DNA from 4 places in the Micromonospora sp. NBRC 107095 genome. Region 1 is predicted to be linked to each of the others. Evidence: riboswitches for the same ligand, from Rfam matches in the RefSeq annotation. Region 1 holds a riboswitch; each other region holds the start of a gene.
What was found. A riboswitch is a leader RNA that binds a small molecule or an ion and turns the genes downstream of it on or off. The one in region 1 is predicted to bind cyclic di-AMP.

Region 1 (5,146 bases):
GCCAGCAGCTGGGCGCGCCCACCCGAGCCCTGCGCCTGCGCCACCATCCGCTGGATGCCGGCGAGGGCCGTCTGCTCACCCACCGCCTCGACGCGTACCCGGATCGCCGAGTCGGTGGCGACGGTACCGGCCACCACCCGGTCGCCCGTCGATCGGGCGACCGGTCGCGACTCGCCGGTGATCATCGACTCGTCCAGCTCGGCGTCGCCCTCGACGACCCGACCGTCCGCCGGCACCCGACCTCCCGGCCGGACCAGCACCACGTCGCCGATCCGCAGACCGGTCACCGGCACCGCCTCGACCCGCCCGTCCGCCGTCACCCGTTCGGCCTCGTCCGGCAGCAGCGCGGCCAACGCCGCCAGCGCCCCCCGGGCCTGCCCGATGGCCTTTATCTCCTGCCAGTGCCCGAGCAGCATGATGGTGACCAGCGCGGCCAACTCCCACCAGAAGTCCAGGTCGAAGGCGCCGACGCTGGTCGCCAGGGACGCGGTGTAGGCGACGGTGATCGCCATCGCGACCAGCAGCATCATCCCCGGCGCCCGGTCCCGCACCTCCCGGACCGCGCCGACCAGGAACGGCCAACCGCCCCACCAGAACACCACCGAGCCGAGCACCGGGCCCACCCAGGACCGGCCGGGGACGTCGTCCAAGGCCAGGCCCAGCTGGTCCGACACGAGATGACTCGTCAGCACCACCGGGACGGTCAACACCAGGCAGACCCAGAACCGGCGGCGGAACATCGCCGGATCGTGCCCGGCGTGCTTGTCGTGCCCGGAATGCCCGGCGGGCCCGGCGGGCCTGTCGTGTGGCAACGGTCCGGCGTGTTGCCGATGGTCGGGGTCGGACGGCGACAGAGCGGGCATGACTCCAACATGCCGGTCCGAGGGCCGCCACGCGAGCGATTCGGCCGCCGACACTCCACCACGACCTGCGGCCCCGCCACCGGCTGGCTAGCATCTCCCACGATGCCCCTCCGGATACCGCCGCACAGTCGGGCACTGACGCCGCCACGATGTGACGTCGGCTCCGGCCGGCCGGGCCGAGCACTGACCGTCCGTGATCAAGCGGTCGTCAGGCAGCGATTCGTCCCGCCGACCGCCGCGTTTCCCCCGAAACGGTGAACCGCCCGGCTCGCTGACCCGTACCCCGCACCGGATCGTTGGGAGTCTCGCCTTGGGTTCCGACCACACCCGCCCGGCTCCGTCCGCCCCACCGAGGGTGCGACGGATCCTCATCGTGACGGTGGTACCCCTCTTCGTCGCCACAGTGCTCGCCGCGGTGCTGCTCTGGCCGCGCGGCGGGTCACCGCAGACCGACGGCGGCGCGGACGTGCCGCGCTACAGCGGCACGGTCACCCGGGTGGTGAACGAGCCGTGCCCGCCGGTGCCGTCGGTCCCCGAGGGCACCCCGAGGGTCGGCGACGGACGGTGCGGCACCGTCGACGTCCGGGTGGACGACGGGCCGACCGCCGGCCAGCAGGTACAGACGCCGGTGCCGGACGGACCCGGCGCACCGCGGGTCGAGGTGGGCGACGAGGTCATCCTGGTCGAGTTGACCGATCCCACCGATCCCACCACCAGCAACTGGAACATCGCCGAGCACCAACGCGGCACCCCGATGATCTGGCTGGCGGTGGTCTTCGCGGCCGCGATCGTCGCGTTCGGTCGGTGGCGGGGTCTGGCCGCGCTCGCCGGACTGGCCGCCAGCTTCGCCATCCTGCTCACCTTCGTGCTGCCGGGTATCGGTGCCGGCAGGTCACCCCTGCTGGTGGCGGTGGTCGGCGCGGCCCTGATCATGTTCGTGGTGCTCTATCTGACGCACGGGGTCACCGCACAGACCTCGGTCGCCGTACTCGGCACCCTGGGCAGCCTGGTGCTGACCGGCGTACTCGCCACCATCGCCACGGCCGCCACCCACCTCACCGGGTTCGGCAGCGAAGACGCCACCACCCTGTCGATGTTCCAGGGCAACGTGGACCTGCACGGACTGCTGCTCGCCGGGATCATCATCGGATCGCTCGGGGTGCTCGACGACGTGACGGTCACCCAGGCGGCCACCGTCACCGAACTGGCCAACGCCAACCCCGGCCTGACCCGGTTGCAGCTGTACCGGGCGGCCACCCGGGTCGGCCGCGCGCACATCGCCTCCACTGTCAACACCATCGTGCTGGCGTACGCGGGCGCGTCGCTGCCCCTGCTGCTCCTGCTCACCGCCGACGCGCGACCGATCGGGCAGATCCTCACCAGTGAGTTCCTCGCCCAGGAGATCGTCCGCAGCGCGGTCGCCACCCTCGGTCTGATCGCCGCCGTGCCGCTGACCACCGGGCTGGCCGCGGTGGTGACCGCCGCCGGGCGTACCGACGCCGTGCCGCCGGCCGACGCTCCCGCCGCGCGCCCCCAGCCGGACCGCAGCGAGGCACTCGCCGCCCTCAGCTCACCGCGAACGGCCGGCTCCAACGAGCCGGACCGGCAGCGGGCCGCACCCCCACCCGGGGCCACCGACCGGTGGCCGGAGTCGAACAGGAGCACGGATACGGCATGGTGACACTCCTCAGCGTGACCAGATCGGGCAACCACCCTGAGAACCACGTCACTGGTCACTCAACGCTATGGCGAAATGACGCTTTTGGTCGGCATCCAGGCGTAGCTCAGCCGGTCGACTCTCGGGTAACCTCGCTGCCGGTCACCGATGAAGGCGCGAAGCGGCGCCTGCGGTGCCACCGCCCAATCGCCAACCGGCGAGCCGGGGACCCAGGTACGTGGGGTGAATCCGCGTCAGCGGTAGGGGCCGCTTCCGCCCCGAACCCGTCAGCTAACCCGGTCGGCGGTCGACGGAAGGGAACATTGTGACGGCACCCCTACGCCGCTGGTTGACACCCGTGGTGGCCGTGATCGCCGCACTGACCGTGTTCGCCGGGCCACTCCCGGCGCACGCCGCCCCGACGAACCCCACACCGTCCGGGCACGAGGAGGACGGCGAGCCCAAGCTGCTCAACGACGTCATCGAGCAGGCCAACCGCGACTACTCCGCCGCCAAGTCCAAGCTGGACAAATCCAAGAAGCGGCAGAGCGAGTTGGCCGCGGAGGTCGACCGGGCCAACGCCGACCTGGCAGCGCTGGCCCCGCAGGTCGGGCAGATCGCCGCCCAGGCCTACCGGACCGGCCGGATCGGCGCGATCGCGATGCTGCTGGAGAGCGACGCCCCCGACTCGTTCGTCCAGCGCGCCGCGGTGCTCGACGAGATGAACATGGTCAACGAGAAGAAGCTCTCCGCGGTCAACGAGGCGAAGGCCCGCGCCGAGCAGGCCAAGCTGGCCCTCGACACCGAGGTCCGCGAGCAGCAGAAGCAGACCGCCCTGATGGCGAAGCGGAAGAGCGAGGCCAACAAGGCGCTCGCCCTCGTCGGCGGAAAGGGCTTCACCGGCGGCCTGGTGGACGCCACCTCCAAGGTCGCCAAGATCGGCCCGGGTCGCACCGCCGACGGTGACTGGAAGCCCCAGTCGTGCAGCGAAGACGACCCCACCACGTCCGGCTGCGTCACGCCGCGCACGCTGCACGCGTACAAGGAGGTCAAGGCGGCCGGTTTCAACCGGTTCGTCGGCTGCTACCGCCCCGGCGGGCCGTGGGAGCACCCGAAGGGCCGCGCCTGCGACTGGTCGCTGCAGAAGAGCGGCTTCTCGCCGTGGCACAACAACGACACCCGGATGTACGGCAACAACGTCGCCGCGTTCCTCATCCGTAACGCCGACCGGCTCGGCATCTACTACGTGATCTGGAACCGGCAGATCTGGTTCCCGGCCACCGGCTGGAGTTCGTACAGCGGGCCGTCGAACCACACCGACCACGTGCACATGTCGCTGCTCTGACCCGTACGACCCCGTTCGAGGGCCGTTCCGCGTGACGCGGAGCGGCCCTCGTCGCGTCACACGGTGGCAGGGGCAGCCGGGTCGGCCGGGGCGTCCAGCGTCGCGAAGCCAGCCGGCACGACAGCAACCGGGCGCACCGCCCCGGCGGCCAGCCGGTAGGACATCCCCACCACCGCGCACCGCCCCCGGGCCACCTCGTCGGCCAGCACGGGGGACTGCCCGAGCAACGTCTCGACGGTCTGTGCGATGTGGATGTCGACGATGCCGTCGATGTCGTCAACGCCCTCGACCTCGGCGCGGCGCAGGCTGGGCAGCACGGCGTCGACCACCGCGCCCAGGTGGCCGCTCGGCGCGGTGCCGGTCGCGGTGGACTCCCGGGCGGCCTGCACCGCACCGCACAGGTCGTGTCCGAGCACCACCACCAGCGGAGTGCCGAGCACTGTCACCGCGTACTCGACGCTGCCGAGCACCTCGGGGCCGGCGGTGTGCCCGGCCGTGCGGACCACGAACAGGTCACCCAACCCGCGGTCGAAGATGATCTCGGCGGCCAGCCGGGAGTCGGAGCAGCCGACGATCACCGCGAACGGGTGCTGCCCGTCGGCGACGGCGGCCCGGTGCCCGGCGTCCTGGTTGGGGTGGTGTGGCGCGCCGCCGACGAAGCGTCGATTGCCGGCGACCAGTTCGGCGTACGCCCGGCTCGGCTCACTGAGCACTGACGCTCGATCGGTGGTCCGCTGCGCACCCGGCTGACCACCGGCGTTCCCGGCATGACTCATCCCGCACCTCGTCTCGACGCATCTCACCTGGTCAAACCGACTTTCCGCCGACCGGGCGGCGGGCGCTCAGTCGCGTTCCACGGTCACACGCACGCTAAGATGCGTCAAGATATGCGTGATTTAGATTTCATACGTTGACCCCGGTCGCCCCCTGGGCAACCCTCCCAGGACAGGGCGGACAAGACTCTCCGAGAGCAGGCGGACATCCGGAAAGGCGGTCAACGATGACGAGCACGGTGACGGGCGACACCGACGGCGGGCGGAACTGGACGTTCCTCACCAATCACGGGCACGTCCTGCTGGCCATCGCCCGCAATCCGACCGCCCGGCTACGCGACGTCGCGGCCGAGGTCGGCGTGACCGAACGGGCCGCGCAGGCGATCGTGGCCGACCTGGAGGCGGGCGGCTACCTGCACCGCACCCGCGTCGGACGACGCAACGAGTACACCCTCAACCCGGCCGGCCGGTTCCGGCACCCGGCCGAAGCCGACCGGCAGGTCGGCGA
Region 2 (5,146 bases), on a different contig from region 1:
GGCCGGTCAGGTCGATGTCGGTCGCCTCGGTGACCGCTCGGACGGCCGTCACCGACGCGTACCCGGCGGCCAGCAACGCCACGTCCGTGCCGGGCTGCGCGGCCTGCCCCGGTTCCTCCAGCGAGGTACGGACGAAGCCGTGGCCGGATTCGGCCACCGTCATCTGCACCTGACCGAAGCTGGCCAGGCGGCCTCGTCGCACCCCGCGAAGCTGCCCGTGCGGCAGGTCCGGGGCGTTCACGTTGAGCACGCTCTCCGACGGCGCGGAGGTCAACCGGGGGAGCAGGTCCAGGGCGACCCGCGCGGCGGTGCTCCAGTGCCGCTCGGCGTCGCGTACGCGGGCGGCGGCGTCCACTGCGGCGCCACCGCTCGCGGCCGTCGCCTCGCCGGCCGAGAGCACGTCGAGGGAGACCGCCATCGCCCGGCACCCGTTCGTGGCGGCGGTGAACGCGGCGCCCACGGTCCCGGAGTGCAGCACCGCCCGGCCGGCGTTGGCACCCCGGTTGATTCCGGAGAGCACCACCGACGGCGGTGGACCGAACGCCCCGTGCAGGGCGATCAGCGTGATGAAGCCGGGGGACCCGGCGACCCCGTACGCCGGCACACCCGCCAGGTCCGGCAGCGGGTGGTCGTTCACGACCACCCGCCCGTCGCGCTCCATGGCGCTCATCGCGGCGCTGGTGCCGCTCGCCTCCTCCATCGGCGCGGCGACCACCACGTCCAGGCCCCGCTGTCTGGCCGCCCAGGCCAGCGCCTGGATGCCCGGCGCCGCGATCCCGTCGTCGTTGGTGATCAACACCCGCAGTGTCATCGCTCGGCCACCCGGTCGGCCAACTCGTCCGGGGTGGTCCGCTCCTGTTGCCGGCTGTCCGCCGGCACCAGTCTGACCCGATCCACCAGGCCGGTGATCGAGTCCAGTCGCCCGGTGCCCAGGCCGTGCCGGGTCACGTTCAGCGCCCCGGCGGCGGCGCCGGTGCGGATCGCGGTACGGATGTCCCCGCCCCGGGCCACCACGGCCGCCACTCCGGCGGTCATCGAATCGCCCGCACCACGCGGGTCGGCGGCCTCCAACCGGGGCATCTCGACCTGGAACAACTCCCCGTCGACGAGCGCCAACGCCGGCTGGTCGGCGCGGCTCACCACGACGGTCTCGGCGCCGCCCGCGTGCAACTCGTACATGGCCTGGGTCAGCTCCGCGGTGTCGTCGCTGCGGGCGCGGCCGTCGCGGATCAACTCCTCGTGACTCACCTTGAGGAAGAACACCCCGCTCTCCAGCACCGAACCGAGGTGATCGCCGGAGAGGTCGACCACCACCCGGCCGCCGTTCGCGCCGAGGTCGGCGGCGAAGCGTCGGTACAGGTCGGCCGGTACGAGCCAGGGCTCATTGGGTCCACTGAGGATGCTCACCGAGGCCCGCAGGCCCTCGCCGAGAGCGAGGTTGTACAGCTCGTCGATCTCATGCCGGCTCAGTGGCTGCCCGGGTACGTCGACGATCTCCTGCCGGGAGCCGTCCCGGCGATCGTGCACGTACCCGCCGCTGCCGGAGTCACGGACTACCACCTTGAGGTCCACGCCCTCGCTGACCAGCAGCGGCTCCAGCACCTGGCCGATCTCACCACCGAGGGCGGTGCAGAGCACCACGTCGACACCGAGGGAGATCACCATCCGGGCCTGCCAGACGCCCTGCCCGCCGGGGTGCAGGTGCAGCTCGGGGTGGTCGTTGGGTTGGTCCACGGTCACCGTCAGCTGTGGAGTGGGCGCGAAGACCATCACGTGCCCGCTCATCGGTTGTCGCCGTACAGGTTGCCGCGTTCCGGCATCTTCGGAAGATTTCGCACTAACTGATCTTATTGGGACAGGTGGGGCAGGTTGCCGCATCGGCTCGGCTCGGCGCGGCGTCGGATGCGATCGGGCGTTGCCAGCCGGACATCGGTACGGGACGATCGGGCGACCAACGGCGGCGGGAGACGGTGTGCTCAGCAGCGATACCTTCAGCTACACCGTCCAGGCCCGGAGTTCACCAGCCGAGGCCGCAGCGCTGCTCAGCGACCTGACCCGGCAGGGCGAGCTGCATCCGCTGATCGTCCGGGTCCGCCGGGTGCCGCCCCGGCCCGGAGCGCGGGCCAGCTACACGATCAACGACCGGTTGGTGGCCGGCCCGCTGCGCTTCCGGACCACATACCACGCGGACGTGCTGATCAGCGAGACCGACGAGATCGTCATGGTGGCCCGGCAGTGGCCAGCCACCACGGTGCGCAACCACACCCGGCTGCGCGCCGAGCCCGACGGTCTGGTCCGCATCGACGTGGAGATCACCCTGACGGCGCCGACGCCGCTGTTCCGGTACGCGTTCCGCCAGGCCCGAGCCGCCCACCTCGCCCTCGCCACCCGGCTGGGCGCGGCCCTCGACAGCACCGGCGACCCCCCACCACCCCCGTCCTGACCCACAGCCTCGCCCCGCTGGCACGACCGGGGTCCTCAGGGACGTGCGGTGGCGCGGCCACGGCCGGCGAGGGTGGCTGCGGCGGTGCGCCGGCGGCCCCACGGCTTGTAGGTGGAGAGCACCGTCGCGATGATCATCAAGCTGGTCGACACGGCCGGCGCGATGACCAGGTCGGCGCGGTCCCGGGCGGGCAGGGCGGCGCCGACCGCTCCGGCGTGGCGCAGGTTCGGGGTGAGCAGGAGCAGCACCAGCCCGACCATCACCGTGGTGAGCACGAGCTTGACCAGCACCCAGCGGTGCCGCAGGAGGCCCCACGGGGTGAGCAGTGAACTGGCCACTCCGATCAGCCAGACCAGGACGCTCAGCGGCGCGAACAGCACCGTGCCGATCAGGGCCGTGACCGGGTAGACCACCGCCGGGTCGGCGCCCCGCTGCACGGCGATGCCGAGGGTGAGCAGCACCAGGTCGGTGCCGAGCCAGCCGAGCGAGGTGACGAGGTGCAGGGTGAGCAGCGCCTTGCGGGCGGTGGGTCGGATCCGAGGCATACCGCGATGCTGCCCGCCGGCCCCGGCCGGGTCGTCCGCCGAGCGACGACACCAGGGGTACGCCCGGCGACGTAGCCGGCCCCGGACGCACGTGATGCCTGTGAGTCATCACCATGACTCACAGGCATCACGTGGCGTGGGTCAGTAGACCGACAGGTGTACGTGGTTGGTGTGGTCGCTGGACGGGTCGCCGCCCGCCCCGCTGTACGACTTCCACCCGCTGCTGGGCAGCCAGATCTGCCGGTACCAGATCACGTAGAGCACGGCGAGCCGGTCGGCGTTGCGGATGAAGTACGCGGCCAGGTTGTTGCCGTAGGTCTTGTCGCCGCCGGTGGCATCCCCGCCGAAGCCGCCCTTCTGTGCGGCGAAGTCGCAGGCCCGGCCCTTCGGGTGTTCACCGGAGCCGCTGGGGCGGTGGCACGAGACGTACCGGGTGAAGCCCGCGGCCTTGGCCTGGTTGAGCGCGTGCAGGGTGCGCGGGGTGATGCAGCCGCTGGCCGGCGTCGGGTCGTTGACGCTGCACGACTCGGCGGGCCAGGAGCCGTCGGAGTTGCGCGGTGCGGCCGTCGCGTTGGCGGTGGAGGTGCCCCGGTTGGAGCCGGTGTCGGTGGCGCTCTGCGTCTTGGGTGTGGTGGCCACGGTCAGGGCCCGTTCGGCCTGTTCCTTGCGCTTGGCCATCACGGCGACCTGCTTGCGCTGTTCGGTGATCTCGCCGTCCAGCGCGACGCGGGTGCGGGTGGCCTGGTCCTTGCTCTTCAGCAGGTCGCGGAGCACCCGGTCCTCGTTGGCGGCCACCGCGTCCAGGGCGGCTGCCCGGTCCATGAAGCCTTCCGGGGTGCTGCTGTTGAGCAGCGCCGACATCGCGCCGAGTCGTCCGGTCCGGTACGCCACCTCGGCGATCTCGCCGACCTTGCCGTTGCGCTGCTCGATCTCGACCTCGATGGTCTTCAGCTGGGTGGTGAGTTGCTTCTGCCGTTGTACCGAGGTGTCCAGGGCGCGCTTGGCGTCCAGGTAGCCCTTGCTGGCCGCGTCGAGTTGGGCGCGCAACGCCGGGGTGCCGCCCTCCTCGTCCGAGTCGGGTGCGGCGGCCCGCAGGCCGGTCGGGGGAGCGGCCGAGGCGGTGCCGGCCGGAAGCGCGACGCCGAGGGCGAACATCGCGACGATCAGGGCCGCCAGTCGGGCGGCGGGTGGTCGTGCTGGTGCCACTGCGCATGTCCTTCCGTCAGCCGCCGACCGGGTTAGCTGACGGGTTCGGGACGGAAGATCCCTACCGCTGACGCGGATGCACCCCAGGAACATGGTTCCCCGGTTCGCCCGGTTGGGCGATTAGGCGGCGACCGCCACCGGCGCCGGGAGGCGCCGCCTGGTGGAGGCCGGGACCGAGCCTACCGGTGCCGGTGGGGCCCTTGCAGCCAATGTGACGGACGGTGCGTACGTCACCACGGAAAATTACCCTAAAAGTGAAGCAACGCTCCGAAAAGACCTGTCACCACTCGATGGAGCCGCACACGCCGGAGGCGGCGCCCGGCTCGATCTGCAACGTCGCGTGTTCGATGCGGAAGTCGTCGTGCAGGGCCGTACGCGCCGCGGTGAGCACCGCGCCGACCTCCGCCCCGGGTGCCATGGTCAGGTGTGCGGAGGCCACCTCCATGCCCGAGGTGAGCGTCCAGACGTGCAGGTCGTGCACCTCGACGACGCCGGGCACCGCGGCCAGCCGGTCGTGCACGGCGGTCACCTGGAGGTGCTCCGGGGCGGCCTGCACCAGGATGCGGATGGCGGCGCGGGCCAGCCGCCAGGTGCGCGGCAGGATGAACACGCCGATGGCGACCGCGACCAGGGGGTCCGCCCACCACCAGTCGGTGACGGTGATGAGCAGCGCCGCCCCGATGACGCCGACCGAGCCGAGCAGGTCACCGAGCACCTCCAGGTAGGCGCCCTGGAGGTTGATGCTCTCCCGCGCTCCGGCGCGCAGCAGGGCGAAGGCGGCGGTGTTCGCGAGCAGACCGAGTACGGCCACCGCGAGCATCGGACCGGCGACGACCTGGTGCGGGTCGCCGAACCGGCGGATCGCCTCGATCACCACGTAGATCGCCACGCCGGAGAGCAGGACGGCGTTGGCCAGCGCGGCGAGCACCTCGAGCCGGTAGAGCCCGAAGGT
Region 3 (5,146 bases), 1.7 Mb from region 1:
CCTGGCCCCGATCGCGGCGGCAACCGACGCGCCGGTCGTCTACTGCCCCACCCTGGGCGCGATGGACGAGGCGCTGGTGCCGAGCCTGCGGGTGGCGTTCTACGTCAACCACGGGGCGAAGAACAGCCACTGCGTCCGCTTCACCCAGCTCACCCACGTCCAGCTGCACCACGGCGACAGCGACAAGGCGCCGAGCGCCAACCCGGTCTCGGGCATCTTCGACCGGATCTTCGTGGCCGGGCAGGCGGCGATCGACAGGTACGCCCGCGCCGGGGTGCAGATCCCGGCGGACAAGTTCGTGGTGGTGGGTCGCCCACAGGTCGAGTCGATCGAGGTACGCGCGGAGCCGGCGCGAGGATTGGCGCACCCCACGGTGCTGTACACCCCGACCTGGACCGGGCACCATGCCGACGCCGACTACTGCTCGCTGCCGGTGGCGGAGAGGCTGCTGCAGCGGCTGTTGGAGCGCGGCGCGACGGTGATCCTGCGGGCCCACCCGTACACCGCGCAGAACCCGGCGTCGGCCCGCCAGCTGGGCCGCCTCACCGAACTGCTCGTCGTCGACCGGGCGCGCACCGGCCGTCAGCACGTGGTCGGCGCGGCGGCTCGGGAGCTGAGCCTCACCGAGTGCGTCAACTCCTCCGACGCGCTGGTCTCCGACGTGTCCGGCGTGATCTCCGACTTCCTCTACTCCGGAAAGCCGTACGCGGTCACCGACATGGGCGACGAGGGCGAGCGGTTCGTGGAGCGCTTCCCGTTGGCCGGGTCCGGTTACGTGCTGCGCCGGGACATGTCCAACGTGGACGACGTGCTGACCGCGCTGCTGGACACCGACCCGCTGGCCGAGGCCCGCTGGGCCACCCGCCGCCGCTACCTGGGTGACTTCCCGGCCGAGTCGTACGCCGAGGCGTTCCTGGCCGCCGCCCGCCGGGAGCTGGCACCGGCCGAGACCCTCACCGCGTCCACCCCGGCATAGCCGCTCAGCGGTACGGATCCAGCAGCGCCAGCACCGCCGTCGGGTCCTCGACGTGCGCGTTGTGGCCGAGGCCGGGCAGGGTGGCGACGGGCACGCCATACTCCTTGAGCTGTTCGTCGGTGACCATCGGGTCGTGCTCCCCGCGCGCCAGCAGCACCGGCACGTCGGTCGCCGCCAGCAGCGCGGCCAGGTCGGGCTCGCCGACGGCGAACGCGGTCGGGTCCATGGCGAGGCGCCACCGGCCGTCGACCTGGCGCAGCCCGGCGTCCACCACGGGGGCGTCCGGCGGGACCAGGCCGGCCAGCCCGGAGACCCGCAGGTAGCGGCGCGCCGCCTCGGCGCGGGTCGCGAACCAACTGACCGGGCGGGCGGCGAGGTCGGCGGCGCGGGTCAGCTCGTCGGGTGACCAGACGGCCTTGATGCCCAGTCCGACCACGGCGTCCACCGGCGTCCCGGCGGCGCGGGCGGCCAGCGCGAGGCCGACCACCCCGCCCAGCGAGTGCCCGAGCACGACGAGCCGGTCGCCGGGTGCCAGGCCGCGCGCTATCTGGTCGGCGAACCCCGCGAAGGTGTACGACTGAAGCGGTGCCGCCCAGCCGTGGCCGGCGAGGTCCGGTGCCAGCCACCGCCCCGCCCAGCGCTGCTCCAGCAGCGGCGCCCACGGCAACCAGACGTCCCCGGTCGTGCCCATCCCGTGCAGGAGCAGCAGGACCCGCCCGCGACCGGCTTGACCACCCGATTCATCCACCACGGCCGCAGTCTCCCACGGTTCACGGCCTGGTACGAGAGCCGTCATCCACGCCGCCCCCACGAAACCATGATCCATTGTAGAGTTCCGGGCCGGACGGACAGAGCCATCTGTCGATTCCGTCCCGAGGGGAGCCACTGTGTACAGGATGTACGGGTCGGCGCTGGTCGCGGCACTGGCAGCCGTCACGCTCGGCGTACCGCACTGGGCGTCCGCGACGCCATCGGACGTGGCCGCACCGAACGTCGCAACGATCGCGGCGGCCGATCGGGTGCTGCGGGTCTACAACAACAACATCGAGAACCTGGTGGTGAACAACTCCGACGGGAGCTGCACCCGGATCTCCGGACCGGACCACCTGACCTCGATCCTGGTCGACGACGTCGGTCGCACGGGCACCAGCGGCGTGGTGGCGCCCGACATCCTGATCGTGCAGCAGGTGCGTGGCACCGGCCAGGCCGAGGCGTACGCCGACCAACTGTCGGCGAAGTTCGGCTACCCGGCGGGCAGCTACGGGGCGATCGTGGCGTGGGACGACCCGGAGCCGTGGGGCAGCACGCACAAGTGCAGCTCGCAGTCGCTCGGGGACCTCAAGAAAAAGCAGACCAACGGCATCATCTGGAACAAGCGCACGCTCAACCTGGCCAGTGGCGACATCTCGAAGTACTGGAGCGCGGGTTGGCTCAAGCCGGGCACGGCGTACGCGAACGGCGCCGGGTGCACGCTGTACAAGCCGCCGAACAGCGACCCGGACAGCACCGACTACTACAAGTGGAAGCGGACCAGCGCGATCGCGGCGCGCTTCACCATCAAGGCGACCGGCACCAGTGTGTTCGCCGCGACGATGCACCTGCCGCAGGAGAATCGGCAGAACGCCTGCGCCGGCGACGGCGACCGGGGCATCGCCAACAGCGGCATCCACCTCGGTGCGGACGCGACCACGCTGCTGAACGCGTCGACGATCCGCGTGGTGGGCATCGACGCGAACCGCACCGGCATCGCCCCCGGCACGCTCAGCGGCTACGGCATGACCGGGTACGGGTCGGCGGCCACCAACGGTTCCAGCAAGATCGACTACTTGTTCGTCAGGGGCAGTGTGCAGTCGTCCGCCGTCGACCACACCGTGGTCGGGACGAAGTCGAACCACAAGGCGTTGTACGGCTTCATCACCTACTGACCGCACAGTCGAAGACGCCGCGGGCGCCGGCCCCTTGTGGGGGACGACGCCCGCGACGGTCAGCGTGCCCGGGTCAGGCGGAGTAGCCCCGGCTGGTGATCCAGTTGGCCAGGTCGATGGTGGTGATCCAGTACGACGGGTCGGCTGGGTTCGCCGAGTCGGCGATCCGCACGGTGCGACCGTTGTCCTTGTAGCCCACGACGGCGATGTAGTGCCCGCCGCCGTAGGAGTGCCAGCCGCCGTCGGTGTCGGTGGCGTCCCCGACGACGTTGGCGACCACGCCCCGGCCGTCGGTGATGGCCTTCACCACGTCGGCCTGGAGCCGGTCCATCTGCGCCGGGCTGGGCGCGCTGGGGAACATCCGGGTCCGGTACGGGGAGCCCTTCACCTCGGCGTTGAGCACCCGGGTGGTGTCCTCGGCCGAGTTGGTGCCCATCTCGGTGGTGCCCAGCTCGGCGCCGAGCTCCTCCTGGGTGCGGTCGATGCCGGCGGCGCTGAGCGCGTTGCGAGTGGCCGCCGGACCGCAGTTGTAGTAGGTGTTCTGCGCCTCGTAGTCGTAGTCGAGCACCTTGGTCGCGGGCGGCTTCGGCGGCGTCGGCTTCCGGGTCAGGTCGGGGTTGATCTTTGCCTTCGCGGCGGGGGACGCGGCGCTGGTGGTCGGCGCGGCGGTGGTCGGTGCGACGCTGGCCGAGGGGGACGCGTCCCGAGCGTCGCCACGGGAGGCGGCGACGTCGCTGCGCATCTCGGCGACGGTGGTCGCGGTGCGCTGGTCGGCCGGGGCGTCGTCGGCGGTGGTGAGCAGGGCGCCGCCGGTGGTGGCGATGGCGAGGGCCGCGGCGGAGGCGGCAACGATCTGGTACGGGCGCTCGGTGACGAGGCGGCGGAGCTGACGCTGCAGGGTGTGCTTCACGGGGTCCTCCACGGATCGGGGGGAGAGCGGCACACCGGGGCCGGACCGGTATCCGGGCAGGCGCCAGCGCGCGGACCGTGGTCCGCGGATGGTGAACCGCTCAGGGGAACGCCCGGCGTGGCCGGGCGGGGAAGGCGATGACCCGGGGGGTCAGCTCACCGTCACTGGACGAATGAGCGGGTGCACCGCCGCGCCGTGGAGGCGAGGGAACAACCGAGGGGTGGAAAGGTGCTGCACGAGGATGGGACTCCTTCCGACACCGCCTACCGGGTTAGCTGACGGATTCGGGCGGGAAGATCGCCCTACCGCGGGCCGTGGCTCGCGGATTCACCCCGGACTTACTGATGGGTCCCCGGTTCGTTGATCACGATTAAGCGGGTCGGTGCGGCGTCGCGTCTTGCGATCGGTTACCGCACCGGACGGGACGACACTACTGGCCGCCCACACGCCCTGCCAAGCGAGGTTCACCTGCGCAAACCTCAATTGGCGCGGCAATTTCTGCGCGTATTGCCGATGATGTGACTCGATGGGACAACCGGTTACGGGCGCGCCTGCGGGCGACAACCGGACAGGCGACGAAGAACGCCACCATAATCGCGGGAACAATGGCGCGGCTCGCGCCCGGCGTCCGATTTCACAATTGCGTGACCGGCCTCACATCACAGATCGGGCTCAACCCGCCCGGAGCGGGCGCCACCGTGCCACGACGGCCGGACGCAACGCCCGGGCCACCGTCCGGCGGGCGGGCGCCGGGTCGGGGCGCAGCCGGGCCGCCGCCGCGTACGCCTCCTCGGCGAGGGTACGAGCCGACTCGGCGGCCAACTCCGCGTCACGCCAGGCGGCCCGCTCACGGTCGGCGGCCACCTGGTAGTCGGCCAGCCGCGCATCCCGGACCACCCGGCTGATCAGCACCTCCTGCTCGACCGGGTGGCGTCGGGGATCCCAGCCGTGCCGGTGCCCGAACACGTCACCGAGCTGCGCCATGCTCAGGTCACCCCGCCAGTACGCCGCCATCGCCGCCCGGTGCAGATAGCGCTCCCGGGCCGCGTACTCGGCGGGGGTGTGCGGGGTCCGTGGGGTGGGCAGCGCCCCGGCGCCCGCGAAGCGACGCGCGGCGGTGTCCGCCGCGTCGTACCCGGTCCAGGCCCGCTCCATCTGCTCCTGGGCGCTCAGCCAGGCGGCGCGTCGCCGCTTGGCTGTCGTCGCCGCGCCGGCCGCGGCGACGGCCACCTCCTCGGCGTAGCGGCGCAGGTCGGCGGCCTCGGCGGCGGCCACCTCCCGAACGGTGGGCGCGGCCGGGAGCGGGTCAGCGGGCCGGTCCCGTTCGGGACGGGC
Region 4 (5,146 bases), 450 kb from region 1:
CGCCGGCGGTGACGCAACCGGTGAACGCCGGCTGGTTGGTGGCGTAGTCGGGGTCGATGCGGACCAGACCGGTGGCCGGGGTGCCGGTGTCCAGTCGGGGTGCGTGCAGCAGGTCGAAGTAGTGCGTCCAGTCCCAGTACGGTCCCGGATCCCAGTGCATTCCCCGCACGGTGGAGGCGACGGTGCCGGGCACGTTGTCGTGGCCGATGATGTGTTGCCGGTCCAGCGGGATGCCCAGCCGCAGCGCCAGGTGCCGGACCAGCTTCGCCGAGGTCCGGTACATCGCCTCGGTGTACCAGGTCCCCTGCGCCGCGAAGCCCTCGTGTTCCAGCCCGATCGACTTCGCGTTGACGTACCAGTTGCCGGCGTGCCACCCGACGTCCTTGGTCTTCACATGCTGGGCGATGTGCCCGTCCACCGAGCGCAGCGAGTAGTGCCAGCTGACGTAGGTCGGATCCTGGACGAGTTGCAGGGTCGTCGCCCAACTCGCCTCGGTGTCGTGGATGACGATGTATTCGATCTTCTGTCGGGCGGGCCGGTCGGAGAGGTCGTGGTTGCCGTAGTCCCCGTCGCCGAACGCCTCGTAGGGTGCCGGGATCCACTCGCAGGAGATGGTGCGGGGGCACTCCACCCCGTCTGGGCGGGCCAGCTGGCGCAGGCCCAGCCGGTCCAGCCAGGAACGCTCGGGCCGCACCGCGCGGGCCGGCAGGGTGATCCGCTGGCCGTCGTCGGTCACCCGGGACTGGCCCGCACCGATGGTGGTGAAGACCTCGTCGGCGAAGGCCGCGGCGGCGTCGGCGCTGTCCGCGCCCGAGTAGCGGGCCACCGCGCCGTACCAGGCGGCCGGGTCGGTGTCGGCACCGACCGGCGCGTCCAGCTCCCGTTGGTACGCGCTCAGCAGCGCCGCCCCACCCCGGATGTTGAGGCCCGCGTCGGTGCGCAGTGCCTCGGGGGCGACTCCGGTCAGCGTGGCGGCGGCGTCCACGGTCTGCAACGCTGCGGTGGACGGCGCGGGGGCCTCGACCGGTCGGGGCGCGGGCACCCGGGCGGGCCGGGAGTCGTCGCCGCGCGGGTCCTCGGCACCGGTGTCGTGGTGACCGCGCCCGGGTAGGGCGGCCACGTGCCGGGCGTCGGTCAGGTGCATCGGGCCGTAGCCGCCACTGGTGCTCGGTGTGCCGGCGTTGGTGTCCCAGCGGGACTCCAGGTAGGAGACGCCGAGCAGCACGACTGTCGGCACCCCGTACTCGGTGGCCGCGGCGGCGTACTGCTGCTGACGGTCGGTGGTGGGCGCGGCGGCGGCCGGGCCGGCGGAGAGTGGCACCGTGGTCGCGGCGGCGACCACGGCGGCGGCGAGCAGTGCCCGCCAGCCGGTCGACAGGGTTGGATGGTGCATCGAACCCCCTAGATTCTCGCGGAGTGAGGTGAGGTCACCATCGCGCCGTCCGGGAGGTCAGGTCAATACCTTTCCATCTATCGAAGCCTGGGGAAAGAATTCTTCACGCACGGTCGGTGACCTCGTCCAATCGGTACGGAGTGTCACGGCCGTGCGGGTTGCGGATCGGTAACAAGCGTCTCTACTCTGGTCATTCGTCGGGCCGACAGCAGCTCCGCCCAGCCCGGGCGGTAACGGACCGACACCGCCGAGTCGTTTCCGAGCGAACCGGGGACCCAGGTCCCTCGGGGTGAATCCGCAGCCACTGCGGTAGGGCGCCGACTTCCCGCCCGAACCCGTCAGCTAACCCGGTAGGCGGTCAGGAAGAAGGAGTACGGAACCCCGGTGGCACTCCATGCCCCGCGGCCGTCGTCCGAGCGGTCGGCATCAGCCGGCCCGGCGTCGATCGTGCCGCGCCCACGCTGGTCCCGCTTCACCACCGCACTCGCCGCCCTGGCCGGCATCGCCGTCGTGCTGACCGGCAGTGCCACGGCGGCGCACGCCGACCCGTCGGTCGCCGAGATCGAGCGCCAGATCGACGCCGACTGGAACAAGCTCGAACCGATCATCGAACGGCACAACGCCACCCGCATCGACCTCGCCGCGAAGCGCAAGCAGGCCGACGCGCTGGCCGCCCGGATCGCCCCGCTGGAGCGCCAGGTCGACGCCGCGATGGACAAGGTCGGCGCCCTGGCCGCGCGCGCCTACAAGGGTGAGAACGTCTTGACCGTCAACGCGGTGCTGGGCAGCCGGTCGCCCAGCGAGGTGGTCGGCCAGCTCGAGATGCTCGACCGCTTCGCGCACAACCAGCAGAAGGACGTACGCGAGGTCGCCGACCTGCGCGACCAGCTGGCCGCGCAGAAGGCGCCGCTGGACGAGATGGTGGCCCAGCTGACCCGCACCGAAGCTCAGCTGGCGGCGAAGAAGAAGCAGATCAACGAAGAGATCGACCGCCTGCAGAAGCTGCGCCTCAAGGTGTACGGCAACGGCGGCGGTGGCCCACTGCGCCCCGCGCCCTGCCCGGGCAGCTACCCCGGCGGCGCCGCAGGCACCGCCGTCAAGTTCGCCTGTGCCCAGATCGGCAAGCCCTACGTCTGGGGTGCGGAGGGTCCGAACTCGTACGACTGCTCCGGGCTGATGCTGGCCGCCTGGGCGAAGGCCGGCGTGTCGCTGCCGCACAACGCCGCCGCGCAGAGCCGCGTCACGAAGAACGTCAGCAGGGGCGACCTGCGCCCCGGCGACCTGGTTTTCTACTACAGCGACATCCACCACGTCGGTATGTACGTCGGCGGCGGCTGGGTGGTGCACGCCTCGCAGGCCGGTCAGCCGGTCAAGATGAAGAAGGTCGACGACGGCCCGATCCACAGCTACGGCCGCCCGGGCTGACCCCGGATGACGACAGGGCCCGCCGCGATCCGTCGCGGCGGGCCCTCGTCGTCGTGGTTCAGCGGGTGGGCCAGGTGCGCCAGTGCTGCCAGGCGCGGCTGGGCGTCGGCCCCCGCTGGCCCTGGTAGCGCGAGCCGTAGACCGCCGAGCCGTACGGGTGCTCGGCCGGCGAGGAGAGCCGGAAGATGCAGAGCTGCCCGATCTTCATGCCGGGCCACAGGGTGATCGGCAGGTTCGCCACGTTCGAGAGTTCCAGCGTCACGTGACCGGAGAAGCCCGGGTCGATGAAGCCGGCGGTGGAGTGCGTGAGCAGCCCGAGCCGGCCCAGCGAGCTCTTGCCCTCCAGTCGGCCGGCGAGCTGGTCACCCAGCGAGATGACCTCCAGCGTCGAGGCGAGCACGAACTCCCCGGGGTGCAGCACGAACGGCTCGCCGTCGGGGACCTCGACCGCCGAGGTCAGGTCGTCCTGCTGCATGGCGGGATCGATGTGGGTGTAGAGGTGGTTGTTGAAGACCCGGAACAGCCGGTCGAGTCGGACGTCGATGCTGGACGGTTGGACCAGGGTGGGCTCGAACGGCTCCAGGCCCAGCGTGCCGGCCTTGATCTCGGAGACCAGGTCACGGTCGGAGAGCAGCATCGGACCACCATAGCGTCTTGTATGCCGGGCGAATTCGGTGCCGGTGACCAGCGCGTCGAGGTCGCTGCTCGTACATTTGTTCGATAGAATGCCCACATGGCTTCCTGGTCCGAATTCGCCGCCGACGAGCCCCGACTCGCCGACGGGATCCGCGTTCTCCTCCAGCAGTACGGGCCGGGCTTCGGCTATCTGGCCACGGTCCGTGCCGACGGCGGGCCCCGCGTCCATCCGGTCTCCCCGGTCATCACCGCCGAGGGGCTGTTCTGCTTCATCATCGATTCGCCCAAGCGTCGTGACCTCGAACGGGACGGCCGCTACGCGCTGCACTCGTTCCCGGCGGAGGAGAGCGACGACGAGGCGTACGTGGCGGGGCGGGCCCGTCCGGTGACCGATCCGGTCCGGGTGGCGCAGCTGGCGCAGAGCGCCCGCGCCGAGCCGCAGGTCGACTGGCGGCTCTTCGAGTTCACCATCGACGTGGCGATGCTCACCCGCCGTGAGCAGCACATCGCGGGCGTTCCCGGCCTCGCGCCGGGTCGGCCGGCCGTGCGGGTCTGGCTCGACCCAAACGCCCCGTCGGCGGTGGCCACCCCACTGGCCGTCCCGCCGACGCGCCCGACCCGCCTCAGCCGTGACGTCCAGTGCACGGCCGCCTGACAAAGGCCGGAAGATCGACTCGGCTTCCGTGAAGCGGCGGTGTCCCGGCGCTTCGGACGCCCCGACTCTCAGGAAATCGAGTCGATCAACCCGGGCTGATCCGGGTCGTGCGGTATGCGGACACCTGCGGCCGGCGGGGGTACCTGGGTGCACGGGCTCGACGACTCGGGTACAGTGGTGCCGCTTGCGGGTGTAGTTCAATGGCAGAACATCAGCTTCCCAAGCTGACAGTGCGGGTTCGATTCCCGTCACCCGCTCCAGCGCGAAGGCCCTGGCCAGGACGACAGTCCCGGTCAGGGCCTTCGATGTTGTTGCGACCAGCAACGCCAGCAACCCGGCGCCGCTCAAGACCGCGAAGAACCCGGCCCTTCCCGCGTTAACCTCGCCGGCCTCCCAGAGCGTTCAGGTGGTGGGAGGTACACACATGCAACGACCTCGGGACGTGGTGCCACCGGAGGGCTTCGCCGAGTTCGTCGCGGGGCGCTCAAATGCACTGCTGCGTTCGGCCTGGCTGCTCACCGGTGATGCCGGGCGGGCCGAGGACCTGTTGCAGACGGTCCTGGCGGACGTCTGGCGGCGCTGGGCCACGATCAACAGTGCCGGGCATCCCGAGGCGTACCTGCGCCGGGCGTTGTTCACCACCTACGTCTCCTGGTGGCGGCGGCGCTGGCGCAGTGAGGTTCCGAGCCAGCCACCGGACGAGCCCTCACGGGGCGACATGGCCGTCGAGTCCGCCGACCGGGACGCGGTACGGCGCGCGTTGGCCCGCCTCAGCCGGCAGCAGCGGGCGATCGTGGTGCTCCGCTACGTCGAGGACCTGACGGTGCAGCGGACAGCGGAAGTGCTCGGCTGCTCGCACAACACGGTGAAGGTGCAGGCCTTCCGTGCCCTACGGATTCTGCGTACCGATCCGAATCTTGAGCTGTTCGCCGCCTGGGGGTCGAGAAGTGACGCGTGAAGATGAGGACATCAGGCTCCTGTTGACCAATGCCGTTCCGCCACTGACGCCGCCACCAGATCGGGTTGTCCAGGTGGCC

Region 2: linked by a shared signal. The riboswitch ahead of QSK15_RS18770 (coiled-coil domain-containing protein) and the one ahead of QSK15_RS03280 (coiled-coil domain-containing protein) in region 1 are both predicted to bind cyclic di-AMP.
Region 3: linked by a shared signal. The riboswitch ahead of QSK15_RS11105 (C39 family peptidase) and the one ahead of QSK15_RS03280 (coiled-coil domain-containing protein) in region 1 are both predicted to bind cyclic di-AMP.
Region 4: linked by a shared signal. The riboswitch ahead of QSK15_RS01130 (C40 family peptidase) and the one ahead of QSK15_RS03280 (coiled-coil domain-containing protein) in region 1 are both predicted to bind cyclic di-AMP.

What each region holds. Positions count from the first base shown of each region.
Region 1 is NZ_BSTU01000001.1:681,071-686,216, reverse strand. Features, by position in the region: gene QSK15_RS03290 (heavy metal translocating P-type ATPase) at 1-863, opposite strand, end outside; gene QSK15_RS03285 (YibE/F family protein) at 1,174-2,544, shown strand; cyclic di-AMP (ydaO/yuaA leader) riboswitch at 2,711-2,841, shown strand; gene QSK15_RS03280 (coiled-coil domain-containing protein) at 2,846-3,865, shown strand; gene QSK15_RS03275 (carbonic anhydrase) at 3,922-4,641, opposite strand; gene QSK15_RS03270 (helix-turn-helix transcriptional regulator) at 4,866-5,146, shown strand, end outside.
Region 2 is NZ_BSTU01000003.1:427,577-432,722, reverse strand. Features, by position in the region: gene surE (5'/3'-nucleotidase SurE) at 1-811, opposite strand, end outside; gene QSK15_RS18785 (1-phosphofructokinase family hexose kinase) at 808-1,785, opposite strand; gene QSK15_RS18780 (SRPBCC family protein) at 1,973-2,443, shown strand; gene QSK15_RS18775 (hypothetical protein) at 2,479-2,988, opposite strand; gene QSK15_RS18770 (coiled-coil domain-containing protein) at 3,130-4,194, opposite strand; cyclic di-AMP (ydaO/yuaA leader) riboswitch at 4,200-4,331, opposite strand; gene QSK15_RS18765 (cation diffusion facilitator family transporter) at 4,475-5,146, opposite strand, start outside.
Region 3 is NZ_BSTU01000001.1:2,384,627-2,389,772, reverse strand. Features, by position in the region: gene QSK15_RS11120 (CDP-glycerol glycerophosphotransferase family protein) at 1-976, shown strand, start outside; gene QSK15_RS11115 (alpha/beta fold hydrolase) at 981-1,727, opposite strand; gene QSK15_RS11110 (hypothetical protein) at 1,864-2,901, shown strand; gene QSK15_RS11105 (C39 family peptidase) at 2,975-3,823, opposite strand; cyclic di-AMP (ydaO/yuaA leader) riboswitch at 4,057-4,198, opposite strand; gene QSK15_RS11100 (hypothetical protein) at 4,484-5,146, opposite strand, start outside.
Region 4 is NZ_BSTU01000001.1:230,980-236,125, forward strand. Features, by position in the region: gene QSK15_RS01125 (N-acetylmuramoyl-L-alanine amidase) at 1-1,393, opposite strand, end outside; cyclic di-AMP (ydaO/yuaA leader) riboswitch at 1,629-1,764, shown strand; gene QSK15_RS01130 (C40 family peptidase) at 1,778-2,818, shown strand; gene dcd (dCTP deaminase) at 2,877-3,455, opposite strand; gene QSK15_RS01140 (pyridoxamine 5'-phosphate oxidase family protein) at 3,552-4,109, shown strand; tRNA gene QSK15_RS01145 (tRNA-Gly) at 4,296-4,369, shown strand; gene QSK15_RS01150 (SigE family RNA polymerase sigma factor) at 4,534-5,067, shown strand; gene QSK15_RS01155 (hypothetical protein) at 5,057-5,146, shown strand, end outside.